One region of the Mesorhizobium monacense genome, then DNA from elsewhere that is predicted to be linked to it. Evidence: predicted binding sites of a transcription regulator. Region 1 holds the regulator's gene; each other region holds the start of a gene.
The links. Region 1 encodes PhoB, which activates phosphate uptake and scavenging genes when phosphate is short. Its sites were predicted from a motif close to TGTCATNNANCTGTCAT; they were not measured.

Region 1 (5,511 bases):
ATTGGCGACCGGCGTGTTGGAAGCCGTATCGGTCATGATGTCCTCCCACCGGTCTGCCGTCTGGCGCGGTTGCCGGAACACGATGCTATTTGCTTTCCCGGCTCAATTGAAGCGGAAAGCCCCTTTGAGAAACGCCGCGGCTTTAGGGCCGCGGCGCCGAACTCGCTACCGGTATCGGCCGGCTTTAGTTGCAGGCCGCGACGCTGCCCGCGGCGACACCAGCGCAGACCTCGTCCTTCTTGATCCAGCCGGCGTCGATGACGACATTGAGGTTGTCCTTGGTGATCGCGACCGGCGTCAGGAACAGCGACTTGACGGTGTTGCCGCCCGGCGTGGTGAAGTCCTTGACGCCGGCGATGTCGGTCATCTGCTTTCCGTCGGCCAGCTGCGAGGCTATCTCGGCGGCGTTCTTGCCGAGCTCGCGCGCGTCCTTCCACACCGACACGGTCTGCGTGCCGAGCGCGATGCGGTTCAGCGCGGCGTGGTCGCCGTCCTGGCCCGAGACCGGAACGGTTCCGGCCAACCCTTGAGCCGTCAGCGCGGCAACGACACCGCCGGCGGTGCCGTCATTGGCCGCCACCACCGCATCGACCTTGTTGTCGTTGGCGGTCAGGAACTGTTCTATGTTCTTCTGCGCATTGGCCGGCAGCCAGCCATCCGTATAGGCCTCGCCGACATTCTTGATCTTGCCGCCGTCGATGGCTTCCTTCAGCACTTCCATGGAGCCGGCGAACAGGAAATCGGCGTTCGGATCGGCGCCCGAACCCTTGATGAAGACATAGTTGCCTTCCGGCTTGACCTTGAACACTTCGCGGGCCTGCATGCGGCCGACTTCCTTGTTGTCGAAGGTCAGGTAGAAGACGTCCTTGTTCTCGATCAGTCGGTCGTAGCCGACGACCGGAATGCCTTCGTCAAGCGCCTTCTGCACCGCCGGCCCGATGGCCGAGGCGTCCTGCGCCAGCACGATCAGCGCATTCGCACCCTGCGAGATCAGGCTTTCGACGTCGGTCAGCTGCTTGCCGGGATTGGACTGCGCGTCGGCGGAAATGTACTTGTCGCCGGCAGCCTCGATCGCCGCCTTCATTGCCGCCTCGTCGGTCTTCCAGCGCTCTTCCTGGAAGTTCGACCATGACACGCCAATGACCTTGTCCTTCGCCTGCGCGACCGACGCCAGTGTCAGCGACATGGCGACACCCGCCAGCATGGCGACTGCAAATTTCTTCATGATATCCTCCCTGCGCCGCGCGCGGCGCGACAAAACTGACCCGAAGGTCGGCACAAGGCTCTATTTTTTCGAGCCTCGAAAAAATACTGATGCAACGATGAAGCGCTGTCAACATCGATTCTGATGGATTTTGATGGGTCGGTGACTTTTTTTCGAGTCTCGGAATAAATAAATGACAGGGCTTCCCACTTCTGCCAATATTCAATGAGCGCGTCGACGGCTTTCGACGTCACGAAAGGCTGCGGCGGCAGGGAGGAACGCAGGCCATGTCGGTTGGAATCCGCCACGACGATCTACGCCGGCGCAACCGGGCGATGGTGATTTCGGCTGTGCGCCGGGCCGGCCAGCCGTCACGGACTGAGATCGCCGCGACCACCGGCCTCAGCCATTCGACCATTTCGGCGATCTCGTCGGACCTGATCCAGGAAGGCATCCTCACCGAGAGCAAGCCGAGCGAGACGGCTTCACTGAAGCGCGGCCGGCCGCAGGTCGGCCTCGGCCTCAATCCGGAAGCCACGGCGGTGATGACCGTGGTGCTGTCGCTGAACTTCCTCTCCGTCGCCGTCATCGATTATGCCGGACAGGTCATTGCCGAGGAACAGCGCCGCCTCGACACGCTGACCATGCCGCGCGACGAGCTGATCGGCGAATGCACGGCAATAGTCCGGCGCCGGTTCGAGGATCCGGACCTCGATGTGCGCAGCGTCGCCCGCATCGCGATGGGCATCCAGGGCATCACCGACACCCATGCCCGCGCCATGCTGTGGTCGCCGATCACGTCGCTGACCGACATCCCCTTTGCCGACATTCTGGAAGGCGAATTCGGCATTCCCGCCACCATGGAAAACGACTGCAACATGATGGCGGTGGCGCTGCAATGGCGCGATCCCGACCGCTACCGCGACGATTTCATCGCCATCCTGCTCTCGCACGGCATCGGCATGGGGCTGGTGCTGAAGGGCGAACTGTTCACCGGCACTCATTCGTCCGGCGGCGAGTTCGGCCACATGATCCACCGGCCGGGCGGTGCGCTCTGCCGCTGCGGACGGCGCGGCTGCGTCGAGGCCTATGCCGGCAACTATGCCATCTGGCGCAACGCCAGGATGATGAGCGAGGATGCCGAACCGGTCGATGTCGGCGATGCCGACATGCGCGCGCTCGCCGCGCGGGCGCGCGAGACCGACGGCCCGGAGCGCGAAGCCTATCGCAAGGCCGGCGAGGCGCTCGGCTTCGGCCTTGGCAGCCTGTTCGCACTGATCGACCCGGCACCGGTCGCCATGGTCGGCGTCGGCGCCGCCGCCTTCGATCTGATCGAACCGGCGCTGCGCGAGGCGATTGCCCAGACTGCCGGCGGCCAGCACTCGAAATCGATCTCCTTCGACACCGAGCCGAATGAGTTGCCGCTGATCCGCGAGGGCTGCGCCATGCGCGCGCTCGGCTTCGTCGACCAGGAGATTTTTGCGCCGGGCGTCCAGCAGCGAACGGTCGCCGGCAAGAGCGTTGCCTGAAACGTCAGACCCCCAATCGTGAGCGTCTATGATGAAGAGCTACCGTAACCGGCATGGCGTGACATATTACCTGCCGGACTTCGGCCCGCCAGTCCGTTGGCTTTCTTGCGCCGATGTCTCGTCCCGTGAAACTGATCTTCCCGTCGTGTCCTACTTCGAATGCGACGCCGAAAATCTTGGTTGTCGGGCAATGCACATTTACGCAGATGGTCGCGTGCTCCTCGCCTATCCCGGCGGTCTCGACGGCGATCACTTGCCCGAAGGGGAACTGCCGCCGGTGGGAGAGGTCGACGACCCAGATGGCGCGCAAACCCGCGAGACCACCAAACCCGAGTTCGATGCTCTGTGGGCTGTACTGTCTCGCTTAGAAAGTAGCGCGTGAATCCCGATCTGTCGGGATGGAAGGGTCCTAATCTTCCCTGATGGCGTAGCCGGCGCCGCGGATGGTGCGGATGACGTCGGGCATGCGGCCATTGTTGACCGCCTTGCGCAGCCGGCCGACATGCACGTCGACCGTGCGCTCGTCGATATAGATCGTCTCGCCCCAGACATTGTCGAGCAGCTGGCTGCGCGAAAACACCCGGCCCGGATGCCGCATCATGAATTCGAGCAGTCGGAACTCGGTCGGTCCGAGCCTGATCTCGCTCTTCTTGCGGTAGACCCGGTGCGACTCGCGATCGAGCACGATGTCGCCAACCTTCAGCATGCTGGACAGCACTTCCGGCTTGGCGCGGCGCAGCAGCGCCTTGACCCTGGCCATGAATTCCGGCGTCGAGAACGGCTTGACCAGATAGTCGTCGGCGCCGGTGGAGAGGCCCCGCACGCGGTCGCTCTCTTCGCCACGCGCCGTCAGCATGATGATCGGCAGCCGCTCGGTCTCGGGCCGCATCCTCAGGCGCCGGCAAAGCTCGATGCCGGAAACCGCCGGCACCATCCAGTCGAGCACCAGAAGATCGGGCACATTCTCCTGCAGGCGGATCTCGGCCTCGTCGCCGCGCGTCACCACCTCGACCTGGTAGCCTTCGGACTCCAGATTGTAGCGGAGCAGCACCCCCAGCGGCTCCTCGTCCTCCACCACCATGATGCGTGGCGCGATCATCGGTCGGTTACCCCTGTCATGCCGCCGGCGCGGACATCGCCGTCTCGTCCTGTTTGGGACGATTGGCGGGCAATTGCGAGCCGGTCAGAACGTAGTAGGCGTTCTCGGCAATGTTGGTGACATGGTCGCCGATGCGCTCCAGATTCTTGGCGCAAAACAGCAGATGCGTGCAGGCCGTGATGTTGCGCGGATCCTCCATCATGTAGGTCAGCAGCTCGCGGAACACCGACGTGTACTTGACGTCGATGCGCTCGTCGTCGTTCCGAAGCTTGGCGAGTGCCGCAGCGTCGGCGGCGGCGTATTGCTCGATCACCCGTTGCACCTGGACCAGCACCAGCTGCGCCATCACATCGATGGAGTGCGAGAGGTCGCGCGGCGTGACGCTGAGGCCGACGGTGCCGACGCGCTTGGCGATGTTCTTGGCAAGGTCGCCGATGCGCTCAAGATCGCCGGCCATGCGGATCGAACCGACCACCGCGCGCAGATCGTTGGCCATCGGCTGGCGCTTGGCGATCAGCGTGATGGCGCGGTCGTCCAGCTCGCGCTGGCGCGCATCCATGATGGCGTCGTCTGAGACGACGCGCTGCGCCAGCGCATTGTCCGATGTCAGCAATGCACGGGTTGCCCCGCCGACCATCGAGCCGGCCAGTTCGCCCATGTCGGAGATCAGCTTGCTGATCGCCCCGAGATCCTCGTCGAAAGAGGCGACGGTATGATGTTCACCCATGATCCTGTCCTCGTGCCTGAAAATTGCCGCCGGACCGCTCAGCCGAACCGGCCGGTGATGTAGTCCTGCGTGCGCTTGTCGTCGGGGTTGGTGAACATCTTGTCGGTGGCGCCCTCCTCGACCAGATAGCCGAGGTGGAACATGGCCGTGCGCTGCGACACGCGCGCCGCCTGCTGCATCGAGTGCGTGACGATGACGATCGTGTAATTCTGGCGCAGCTCGTCGATCAGCTCCTCGACGCGGGCCGTGGCGATCGGGTCGAGCGCCGAGCAGGGCTCGTCCATCAGGATCACTTCCGGCGACACGGCGATGGCACGCGCGATGCACAGGCGCTGCTGCTGGCCGCCGGAAAGGCCGGTGCCGGGCTCTTGCAGGCGATCCTTCACCTCGTTCCAGATCGCCGCCTTCTTCAGGCTCGATTCGACGATCTGGTCCATGTCGGCCTTGCGCTTGGCCAGCCCGTGGATGCGCGGGCCGTAGGCGACGTTCTCGTAGATCGACTTCGGGAACGGGTTGGGCTTCTGGAACACCATGCCGACGCGGGCCCTGAGTTCGACGACGTCGATGTTCTTGTCGTAGATGTCCTCTTCGTCCAGCGTGATCTTGCCGGTCACCCGCGCCGAGTCGATGGTGTCGTTCATGCGGTTGAGGCAGCGCAGGAAGGTCGACTTGCCGCAGCCGGAAGGGCCGATCAGCGCCGTCACCTGGTTGAGGCGGACGTCGAGATTAACGTCGAACAGCGCCTGCTTGTCGCCATAGAACACGCCGACCTTGTCGCCGCGCATCTTGATCACTTCGTTCGACTTGGCGTTCATCTTGTCGCCCACTGCATTTTCGAGGGACTGTTCGGTCATGATGTTCATACCAGATGCCTTCTTTTACCAGCGCCGTTCGAAGCGGCGCCGCAGCACGATCGCTGTGATGTTCATGGCCATGAGGAAGACGAGCAGGA
Region 2 (5,511 bases), 780 kb from region 1:
CGTCGCCTGGATCTTCAGGACGGGCTACCGGCTAAGGAACTGACCGGGCGGCCGCTTCAGATTGCTTTCACGAGCCGCAGCAGGCCGAGCATCTCGACCAGCCTCCCCTTGCGGAAGGCGACATAGGTCGGCTGCTCCTGGCCGTGGAAGCGGCGCTTGAATGCCGCCTGGCCCTGCAAATTGAACTTCGAGCGATTGACCCAGGGCGAAACATAGGCGCGCTGGAAAGCACTGCGCCAGAAGCTATTTTCGGCAAAGCCGCTGGCTTCGATGCCGACCAGGGGCGACAGACCCAGCGTGACGACGGAAATGCCTTCCTCGCGAAAGCGGTCGACGGCGAATTTGGTCAGGCCGATCTCGGCATGCGCGGTGGCGTCGACATGCTTGCGCTTGAAGGCCGTGGTGTAGCCGATGACCTTGCCGTCGCGAAACAGAGGATCGAAGTCGAGCAGGGCGACGAGCTCGCCATCGGGGCCGCGCAGCACGAAACGGCGCATGTCGGCGCCGAGATGGTCGGCGAAGGGCCGGTTAAGGAAGCCCATCTCCCAGCGCTTGACGATGCGTTCGCCGCGCCAGTTCTCGGACAGCCTGGCGATCTCGTCGAGGAAGATGCTGCGCCTGTCTTCCTCGAAGGAATAGCCCTTCTTCAGCAGCCAGCGTTCGGAATAGCGTACCGTCTCGTTGCGCTTGCCGGAGAAATCATGGTCGGGCAGCGGCAGCCTGGTGTCGATGCCCAGGCGGTTGACCTGATAGCCGAGCGAGGCCAGCACGCGCGCGGTCTCGGCGCCGATCTGCACGAACCAGGGGCCGCTGGCGGCTTCGACGAAACGTCTGATGTAGTCGGGTCGGTCAGGCGCCACCGGGTCGCCGAGCGCGAAATGGTGCTTCATCTTGGTACCGAAGGCGATGTAGCCGTCGCTGTCGCCGAAATAGGACAGTTTCTGCTGCACGGCGGTCGAGTAGGCGAGCGAGAAATCGCCATGCCGGCGAACCAGCGCCAGGCGCTCGACATGCGTCAGTTCCTGGCGCGGAACCTTGGGTGCTGCGCCTTCAAGAAACCTGTCGATGGTGATGCGCAAGGAGGGCATGGCCGGTCCGCGTGTCGAAAGGAAGACCCGCCAGCCCACGGGCCTCGAATCAGTCGCACTGACGCGACCTGATTATCGATCATATCGCGCATGCGCCATAGAGGGCGCATCGGTGCCATCTGCAGGGCAATCTCGGCCAAAAGGCGGCAAAGCCAAGCCGAGCCCGTACGATCGGTCTCCCGACATGGAGTGCCGCCGTCAAAAAAAGGAGGGCCGTCTCCAGGCCCTCCTTCGTATCGCGCATTGTCGCCGCCTGGTCAGACCGCGATCTTGCCGCCGCCCTGCTTGGTGATGGCGACGACCGACGGCCGCACCGGCATGTCCGGCTTGAAATCGGGCCAGCGGGTCGACAGATCCTCGTAGTAGGAGGGCCGGCCAAATGGCTTCCAGTCTTCGCCGCCGTCGCCCGGATGCTGGACGGAGACGAAAGCGGTCTGGTCGTCCGGCGCGAACAGCGGGCCGCACATTTCGGCGCCGATCGGCACGCGGAAGAACAGCTTTGAGGTCGCGCGCGCCGAGCCTTCGGTGTCGACCGCCCACAGGCCGTCGGTGCGGCCGGTGGCCTTCGGGCCCTGGCCGTCGGTGGCGACCCACAGGCGCCCGGCCGAATCGACGGCGCAATTGTCCGGCATGCCGAACCAGCCATTGGCTGTCGTGGCCGTCGAGAAGGTGGCGCCGACTTCGGCCACCGAGGGATCGCCGCACTTCAGCAGCACTTCCCACTTGCCCTTGGTGGCGGTGAAGTCGCCGCCGTCCTCGACGATCTCGATGATGTGGCCGAAGGCATTCTCGGCGCGCGGATTGGCGGCGTCGACCTGCTCGGCCTTGCGCTTCGAATTGTTGGTCAGCATGACATAGACCTTGCCGTTGCCGGCATTGGGCTGGATGTCCTCGGGGCGGTCCATCTTGGTGGCGCCGAGCAGGTCGGCGGCGCGGCGCGTTTCGATCAGGACGTCGGCCTGATCGGCAAAACCGTTTTCGGCAGTCAACGGGCCTTGGCCGAAGACGATCGGCAGCCATTCGACCGAGCCGTCCTCGGCAAACTTGGCGACGTGCAGCGTGCCGTCGTCGAGCAGGTTCATGTTGGCGGCGCGGTCGTTCGGGTTGAACGTGCCCTTGGTGACGAATTTGTAGACATAGTCGAAGCGCTCGTCGTCACCGAGATAGAAGACGACACGGCCATCCTTGGCGATGATCGATTCAGCGCCTTCATGCTTGAAGCGACCCATTGCGGTGCGCTTCCTCGGCGTCGAAGTGGGATCGTTGACGTCGACCTCGACGATCCAGCCAAAGCGATTGGCCTCATTCGGCTCCTTGGCGAGGTCGAAACGGTCGTAGTGCGCGCCCCACTCATAGGCACCTTCGGGAATGCCGAGGCGCTTGTAGTTGGCGGCTTCCTTGTGGTCGGCCGGCAGTTCGCCGGAGAAGTAGCCGTGGATGTTCTCCTCGGCCATGACATAGGTGCCCCAGGGCGTGACGCCGCCGGCACAATTGTTGAAGGTGCCGATGACCTTGGTGCCGGACGGGTCGGCGGTGGTCTTGAGGCGGTCATGGGCGGCGGCAGGGCCGGACAGTGCCATTTCGGTGTTGGAGGTGATGCGGCGGTTAAGCTTGCCGTCGCGCACGACCTGCCATTTGCCCGCTTCCTTGCGGATCTCAACGATGGTGCCGCCGTGTGCTGCCATCTCGACATCGACCTGCTCCTTGCTGAGCGGTGCGACTTCGAGCGCCTTCTTGCCCTCCTTCTCGACGACTTTCACGATGCCCGGAAACATCAGATGCGAGTTGGTGTATTCGTGGTTGACGACCAGCAGGCCGTGCTCCGCCGAGCCGTCGATCGGAATGTAGCCGACATAGTCGTTGTTGTAGCCGAACTGTTTCAACTGGGCCTCGGCCGACTGTTTCGTCGGGTCGAATTCAGGCGAATCGGCAAACAGCGGATCGCCCCAGCGCAACAGAACATCGGCATCGTAACCGGGTGCGACGTGATGCTTGTCGTCGATGCCGGCCTCGAGCTCGTCGAAGCTGAAGGCGGAACCTACGGCGGCACGGGCGTTGTCGGCACTGACCAATGCCAGCGGGCTGACGGTGGCGGCGATGGCCGAGACGGCGAGCGAGCCTTTCAGAAAACCGCGGCGCGAAAAGCGCGAGGCGATAATCTCGCCCATGGTGCGGTTGTCGGTGGGATTGATGGCCGGGCCGTCATTCTCCTCGAGCAGGCTGGTGCGGAAACGGGCGTCGGTCGAGCGATGTTCAGTCATGGGGGCTTGCCTCTGGCTTTTTGGAGTGGCTGGAGCATGGGTACCTGTTCGACCCTTACAGTCGGCTGATCACACTTTCGTGACATTGTAAGCCGGTTTCAATCACGAGCTGGACCTTGGTGCGATGGACGTTGCTTGACGTCCCGGCACGCTTCGGAAACAAGGGCTGCCACAAACGTCATTCAGGGACAAAAAGTGAGTCTTTCCGGATTACTTCAGCTCGGCATTTCGACCGTGATCTTCCTCTTGGCGGCAACGGCGGCCAAGCAATGGGGGCTGGCGCCAAGCCTGGGCAAGATCGTGGTGACGCTGGCGCTCTATTCGCTGGGCAATCTTATCATGCTCAGGTTGATCCGCGAATTCGGCATGTCGGTGTCGTTCAGCCTCTCGGCGGTGATCCAGCTGGTATCGGTCAATGTCGTCGCGCTGGTGTTCTTCGGCGAGCGCGTCAACGCGCTGCAAGCGACCGGCATCGTGCTGGCGGTCGCGGCGGTGGGGCTGATCATGCTCGGGCCCCATCTGCAACCGCGCCTCTAGCGAGACCCCATGAAGACCTTCGCTCGCACGCTGCTCAACCGCATCGAATTCCCGGTCCTGCTGGCCGGCCTGGTGATCGCCGGCGGGCTGTGGGGGTTCGAGGAATTGATGGAGGTGGCGCGGGCGAGCACGCCGCATGCCTTCGACACCGAAATCCTGCTTGCCTTCCGCAAGGCGGGCCAACCCGACAGCCCAATCGGGCCGCCCTGGCTGGAAGGGGCGATGCGCGACATCACCAGCCTCGGCAGCGCCAGCGTGCTGGTGCTGATCGTAACGGCGGTGATCGTCTATCTTTTGATGATCCGCAGGCCGGCAACGGCCCTGCTGATCTTCGTCGCCGTGGCCGGCGGCCAGGTGCTGTCCAGCCTGCTGAAGGCCGGTATCGACCGACCGCGGCCGGATCTCGTCTCGCATCTCGTCAACGAGACGTCGTTCTCCTTCCCGAGCGGCCACGCCATGCTGTCGGCGGTGACCTATCTGACGCTCGGCTCGCTGGCGGCGCGCTTCCTGCATGGGCGGACGACGAAGATCTTCGTGCTCTGCCTGGCGGTGCTGACCACGGTGCTGGTCGGTATCAGCCGCGTCTATCTCGGCGTCCACTGGCCCTCCGACGTGCTGGCCGGCTGGTGCGCCGGCTTCGCCTGGGCCATGCTGTGCTGGCTGGTGGCGCGCGTGCTGCAGCGGCGCAAAGCGGTGGCGGATAGCGAATGACCCATGTTTCATCCGTTCATAATGACGCTTGAAACATCATGATCCTTATATTATCCATTGATACTGCAGACTCAGACCAGGGTTCTGGCCGATGATCACCGCCGCGCAGATGCGCGCCGCAAGGGCGCTGGCCGGCATCGATCAGAAGACGCTAGCCGAGCGCGCCGGGGTTTCGCTTCCGACCATTCAGCGCATGGAAGCGAGCGACGGCGTCGTCAGGGGCGTGGTCGACACGCTGATGAAGGTCATCCAGGCTCTCGACGAGGCCGGGGTGGAGCTGATCGGCGAGAACCAAGCCAGCGAGCGCGGCGGCAGGGGCGTACGCCTCGAGCCGGTCGCGCCGCCCAATCCGAAAGCTGAGCCGGCATAAGTCGCGACGGCGACCGCCGACAGTCCTGCCGACGATCCCCGCGCCTAAAGCGCGTCGCGCCTTAGGTCTTTGTTTTATGCATGTCGTTGTCCCAAAAGCCGCTGCACACTTTTGGGCGACATGCATAGGGAGCGGAAGGCAGTCCATGGATCAAGCGCGGAGGGCAACGCATCAACCGGCCCGAAAACCGGCAAAGCCGACATTTGCCGAACTGTTCACGCCCAAACTGGTGACGGTGCTGCGCGAGGGCTACACGCTCGAACATTTCAGGGCCGATGCCATCGCCGGGCTGACCGTCGCCATCGTGGCGCTGCCGCTGTCGATGGCGATCGCCATTGCATCGGGCGTGACGCCGGAGCGCGGCCTCTACACCTCGATCGTCGGCGGCTTCATCATCTCGGCGCTCGGCGGCAGCCGCTTCCAGATCGGCGGGCCGGCCGGCGTTTTCATCGTGCTGGTGGCGGCGACCACGGCGCGCGTCGGCGTCGACGGGCTGCTTTTGGCGACGATGATGGCCGGCGTCTTCCTGCTCGCCATCGGCTAT
Region 3 (5,511 bases), 3.2 Mb from region 1:
GCGATGGAAAACAACCGATTTGAAACACCCGTGACCGTCAAGTCGGCCACGGCCGGACCCAATCAGCTCTTGCGTTCGGCGCGTGAGGCTTCCGATTACCTGCTCAACAGCTGGCCGGGCAAGCGCAGTCCCAAGCATCGCGAAGCGCTGCAGGCCTGTCATGATGCGCTGGCCGGCGACAAGCCGGCCATGAACGCAAGGCGCGCCTTCATTGCCGCTGCGCGCGAAGTGAACGTCTTCGTCAGCGACAAGGCGCCGGCCTAGGGTCGACCTGGTTCGACCCCAACCAGCCGTCGCGATGCGAACCCACGCGCTTGTCGATTGGGGAAGCCATCGCTGATCTCGTGCCAAAGGCTGTCTTGGTGTCGGTGTGCGCGTATGCAGTGCACTCAGGCAATAGTCTCTGCACTTGGACCGGCTCGCAGCTCCATGACAATATTCCACAGGATCGCTGCAAGCACCAATGCACCGCCTACGAAGGTTTCCATCGCAGGCATCTCATCGAAAAAGAACCAGACCCAGAGCGGAGCCATTGGCATTTCCGCCGAGCTGAGCAGAGTGGCTTGAGCTGCGGGCAGGCGCCGTGCGCCCATCGTGTAGACCCCGAGGGCAACACCTTGCGTGATGATTCCAAAAAGGCCGAGCAGCGCTATCTCGCCGATAGGGACATTGAATGGATCAGCGAAAAAGAACGCAAAGATGGCCGCCATGAAGCAGGCGACAGCGACGGATTCCAGCATTGGTGTGTCGCGATAGCGGCGCATGATGACGGTCATCATCGCGATCGCGAAGGCCACGTAGACCATCGCAAGATCGCCTTTCAGATGCCCGCCACCCGCATTACGACAACACCCACGATGGCAGCGAATGTGCAGAAAATCGTGCTGACACCGGGTCGCTCCCGAAACCATAGCCAGGCAAGAATGGCTGCCATGAAAGGAACGGTGGAGTAGATGACACCACCATTCGCGATGGTGGTGTTCTGCATGGAATAAATGGAGGCGAAGAGGCCGGTGGCAATGAGCGAGGTTATCGCGATGCCGGCTGGCGCCATGGTTCGACGCCATTCGAACGACCAACGCTTCCGTTCGATCATGGCGAGAGCAATGATTGAAGGTCCACCAAAGATGCAGCGCCAAAAAACGACATTCCATATGTCTACGTCAGGCACCATGCGCACGAACAAGCCCATGGTACTCCACGCTAGCGCAGAGGTGAGAACGAGCAGGATGCCTAACCAGGCGTCACGATGACTGCCCGTATTGACGTCCATTGCACTTGCCAAGGACGACCCCGACTGGACTGCGCACGTTACGCGCGCACGGCAACACTGCGCCGCGGTTGCCAGGGGGTCAAGCAGAGGGGGCTGAAAGTATCACCTCCAGCGCCGATTGCGGATACTCTACGCACCGCGGATCAGTCCAGAAGGCCCAAAACGATCTAACCTGAGCTTGCGGCCATCCTCCAATGGATAGCGAACAGGTCGGCGGCTGTGCTACTCGGCCGTCTCCGTTTCGACTTCCGCGTTGGTATCGTCCTCAGGCTTATCGCGTTCCTTTGCCGCGACCTTGGCCGCCAGCTTTTCGGCCTTCTTGGCGGCCTTCTGGCGGTCACGCTCCTTGCGTTCCTGTCCGTAATTCGGTGCTCGCGCCATATCGGTTCCCTTTCGTATGCCCGGAGGCTCCTGACCCTGCCTAGGAGCATTGGTCGGCAAACACAACAGCTGAAGCGATGGTGCCGGCAGTTTGCTCTCGCGCGGTTCCGGGCTTGCAAGATGCGTGGCACAATGGTGTAGGAGAGAACCGGGGGGCCGAGATTTGTGGGAGCCACCTTTCATTTTGATCAAGTGACCGATGGCCACAGCTCTGCGCAACGCGGTAAAAGTGTTCTATTACGCACGCAATGCCGCGCGCGATATCGTGCCGCAAGCACTGTTCCGTCGCAGGCTGGCCGGCTGGCTTGACCAGGTCAGGCTCTCGGACGCCACGGTCCGCGAGAGGCTGAATTACTACAACAAGCTGCAGCACGCCTTCGTGCCGAGCCCGGCTGCGCTGCCCGTCAGCCGTCTGCCGTTTTCACCGAGCATGTACTACTACGATCTGAAGGAGTTTGCGCGCTACTTCGATCCCGGACTGCTCATCGATCTCGAATTCGGCGATGTCATCAACGTGCCCAGGACGCCGGCGGTCGTGAAGGATCGACCGATCAACGACGACAACAAAAATGCCGTCCTGATGAAGCTCGACAAATTCCGTCACTTCCACATGCCGGCGGACAGAATGCGTTTCGCGAACAAGCGCCCGGCCGTGGTCTGGCGCGGCGAGCTCAACAATCCGATACGGACCGTGTTTCTCGAGGCCACGCGCAACCTGTCTTTCTGCGACGTCGGTACGCCCAAACGATCAGCGGCGGAACAATACCGCAAGCCCTATCTCACCATCGAGCAGCAGCGGCACTACCGCTACATCGTTTCGCTCGAAGGCAATGACGTGGCGACCAACCTCAAATGGATCATGAGTTCGAACTCGCTGTGCCTGATGCCGCCGCCGACATACGAGACCTGGTTCGCTGAGGGGCAGATCGAGGCCAACGTCCACTATGTGCCGCTCGAGCCGGACTTTGCTGACCTTGCCGACAAGGTGCGCCATTTCGAGCGGCATCCGGCCGAGGCCGAACGCATCATCGGCGCGGCCAACGCCTATTGCCGCAAATTCCGCAGCGAGCGGGACGAGCAGGCGATTTCCCTGCTCGTCCTCTACAAATATTTCGTGCTCAGCGGCCAGGTCGAGCCCGACGCCGAGGTCTGGCGTTTTATCTCGGGCTAGACGCTGCTCATCGCGAAGCCTCTGTCTGTCAGAGGCCGCTGCGGTCGAGAACCAGATCGGCCGGGCCGAAGCGCTCCTTGGCCGTGAATTGCTGGTGCCAGTAGGGATAGAGCACCGGCGGCCTGCTGACGGCGTCGAGGCGCTGGCGCTCGTCAAAGGACAGCGTCAGGCCAGCGGCGGCGATGTTGTCCTTGAGCTGCGCTTCGCTGCGTGCGCCGATCACCAGCGAACTGACGGCCGGCCTGCCGAGCAGCCAGGCCAGCGCCACCTGTGCTGCCGATACACCGCGGCTCTTGCCGATCTCGTTGAGCACATCGACGATCCGCCACAGCCGGTCCTCGTCGCGGATCGGCGGTTCCGACCAGCCGCCGAGCTGGCGCGCGGTGGGACTGTCGCGATGGTATTTGCCGGACAGCAATCCGCCGGCGAGCGGGCTCCACACCAGCACGCCGAGCCCCTGGTCGACCGAGATCGGCAACAGTTCGTATTCCGCCTCGCGCGCTTCCAGCGTGTAGTGGATCTGCTGGGTGACGAAGCGCGGCTGGTGGCTCCTGTCGCTGATGCCGAGCGCCTTCATCACCTGCCAGCCGGAATAGTTGGAACAGCCGACATAGCGGACCTTGCCCTGGCCGACCAAGGTGTCGAGGGCGGCCATGGTCTCCTCCAGCGGCGTCACACCGTCCCACTCGTGCAGGAAGTAGATGTCGATGACATCGGTCTTGAGCCGCGTCAGGCTCCTCTCGCATTCGCGGATCAGGTGATGGCGCGACAGGCCTTCGTCGTTGGGGCCGTTGCCGATGCGCATGCGCGCCTTGGAGGCGATCAGCACATCGGCCTTGCGCTTGCCGCCGAGCGCCTCGCCGATGATCTCTTCCGAAATGCCGTTCGAATAGACATTGGCGGTGTCGATGAGGTTGATGCCGGCATCGATGCACATGTCGATCATTCGCTTTGCTTCCGCGAGATCGGTCTTGCCGACCGCCGCGAATGCGCCGGCGCCACCGAAGGTCATGGTGCCCATGGTCAGCGTCGAAACTTTCAAGCCGGAACGGCCGAGGGTGCGGTATTCCATGTCAGATCCTCGCGATTTGATTGAGAAGCGGGCTCGGGTGAGCTCGTCGCATTTGTAGGACAATTCCCGCCACTTGTCGCCCCTCTGCTGGACCTGGCCGATTACAATCCCAGCGATTGGCCTTGACGGACGGCGCACCGGGTCCCTGCAATAAAACCGTCATTGCCGGCCTATATTGAAGTCGGCTCAAGGTGTTTTCCATTCCAGGCCACGGGCAGGGGCTCGAGGTGCTAGAGATGACCCGACAGGGCTTGCAAGCGGAGCAGCGCAATGACCGAGCTAAAACAGAATTCTCCCGCCAAGGACTGGCTTGAAGCCGAGCTCGCCGACACGCTCGACGAAGACTATGAGCTCGAAATGTCGGAGCCCGCGCTGTCGATGGAGATCGCCAAGATCTACAAGAACGCGCATCCGCCATCGATCGATCGCATGCAGTATTTTCGCGACTTGATCAGCTTGCAGTCGGAACTGATCAAGCTGCAGTCCTGGGTGGCCTACCACAAGAAGAAGCTGGTGGTGGTCTTCGAGGGCCGCGATTCCGCAGGCAAGGGCGGCGTCATCAAGCGCATCACCCAGCGGCTCAACCCACGCATCTGCCGCGTCGTTGCACTGCCGGCGCCGACCGAGCGCGAGAAATCGCAATGGTATTTCCAGCGCTACGTCCCACATCTGCCGGCCGGCGGCGAGATCGTGCTGTTCGACCGCTCCTGGTACAACCGCTCCGGCGTTGAGCGGGTGATGGGCTTTGCCGAACCCGATCAGGTCGAAGAATTCTTCCGCGACGTGCCGGAGTTCGAGCGCATGCTGGTCCGCTCCGGCATCACCGTGGTCAAATACTGGTTCTCGATCACCGACGAGGAACAACAGATGCGCTTTCTGATGCGCATCCACGATCCGATGAAGCAGTGGAAGCTGTCGCCCATGGATCTGCAGTCGCGCGTGCGCTGGGAGCAATACACCAAGGCCAAGGAAGAGACGTTTGCCCGCACCAACATCCCGGAAGCGCCCTGGTTCATCGTCGAAGGCAACGACAAGAAGCGGGCGCGGCTGAACTGCATCGACCATCTGCTCAAGCAGATGCCCTACGAGGAAGTGCCGCACGAGGAGATCACGCTGCCGGAACGAGTCTTCAATCCCGAATATGAGCGCCAGACGCTGCCGCGCGAGCTCTACGTGCCGGAGAAGTATTGAGGTTTCAAAGCGCCGGCGTGGCAAGGTTCGATCCTGGCCACGCCGCTTCGGTTTCTAACCGCGCTTGATCACGACATGCGTGGCAAGCGGCGTCGCGACCTGTTCGGTGCACGTGTAGCCCAACTTGGGCATGTCGAGGCCGGCAAAGAGGTTCTCGCCGGAACCGAGCAGCATCGGTGAGATCGCCAGGTGCATCTCGTCGATGAGCTTTTCCTCGAGATATTGCCGGATGGTGGCGACACCGCCGCCTACCCGCACATCCTTGCCGTCAGCCGCGGCTTTCGCCTGTTCGAGCGCCGCATGAATACCGTCAGTGACGAAATAGAAGGTCGTGCTACCCTCCATGACGATTGGTTCGCGCTTATGGTGGGTCAGCACGAAGACGGGCACATGGTACGGCGGGTTATCGCCCCACCAGCCCTT

Region 2: a site for PhoB is predicted at 3,418-3,434, ahead of AC1RUK_RS27790 (PhoX family protein). Genes of this name have one in related genera too.
Region 3: a site for PhoB is predicted at 4,044-4,060, ahead of ppk2 (polyphosphate kinase 2). Genes of this name have one in related genera too.

What each region holds. Positions count from the first base shown of each region.
Region 1 is NZ_CM165567.1:6,600,624-6,606,134, reverse strand. It holds gene AC1RUK_RS31665 (sugar ABC transporter permease) at 1-36, opposite strand, end outside; gene xylF (D-xylose ABC transporter substrate-binding protein) at 185-1,225, opposite strand; gene AC1RUK_RS31655 (ROK family protein) at 1,492-2,733, shown strand; gene AC1RUK_RS31650 (DUF6881 domain-containing protein) at 2,762-3,115, shown strand; gene phoB (phosphate regulon transcriptional regulator PhoB) at 3,143-3,832, opposite strand; gene phoU (phosphate signaling complex protein PhoU) at 3,849-4,559, opposite strand; gene pstB (phosphate ABC transporter ATP-binding protein PstB) at 4,598-5,422, opposite strand; gene pstA (phosphate ABC transporter permease PstA) at 5,438-5,511, opposite strand, start outside.
Region 2 is NZ_CM165567.1:5,817,200-5,822,710, forward strand. It holds gene AC1RUK_RS27780 (ABC transporter permease) at 1-43, shown strand, start outside; gene AC1RUK_RS27785 (phosphatidylglycerol lysyltransferase domain-containing protein) at 57-1,088, opposite strand; gene AC1RUK_RS27790 (PhoX family protein) at 1,346-3,349, opposite strand; gene AC1RUK_RS27795 (hypothetical protein) at 3,545-3,886, shown strand; gene AC1RUK_RS27800 (phosphatase PAP2 family protein) at 3,896-4,597, shown strand; gene AC1RUK_RS27805 (helix-turn-helix domain-containing protein) at 4,689-4,967, shown strand; partial or broken gene AC1RUK_RS27810 (SulP family inorganic anion transporter) at 5,113-5,511, shown strand, end outside.
Region 3 is NZ_CM165567.1:2,882,076-2,887,586, reverse strand. It holds gene AC1RUK_RS13935 (DUF982 domain-containing protein) at 4-264, shown strand; gene AC1RUK_RS13930 (EamA family transporter) at 390-806, opposite strand; gene AC1RUK_RS13925 (DMT family transporter) at 821-1,273, opposite strand; gene AC1RUK_RS13920 (hypothetical protein) at 1,496-1,654, opposite strand; gene AC1RUK_RS13915 (glycosyl transferase family 90) at 1,854-2,825, shown strand; gene AC1RUK_RS13910 (aldo/keto reductase) at 2,854-3,897, opposite strand; gene ppk2 (polyphosphate kinase 2) at 4,168-5,088, shown strand; gene AC1RUK_RS13900 (dihydrofolate reductase family protein) at 5,143-5,511, opposite strand, start outside.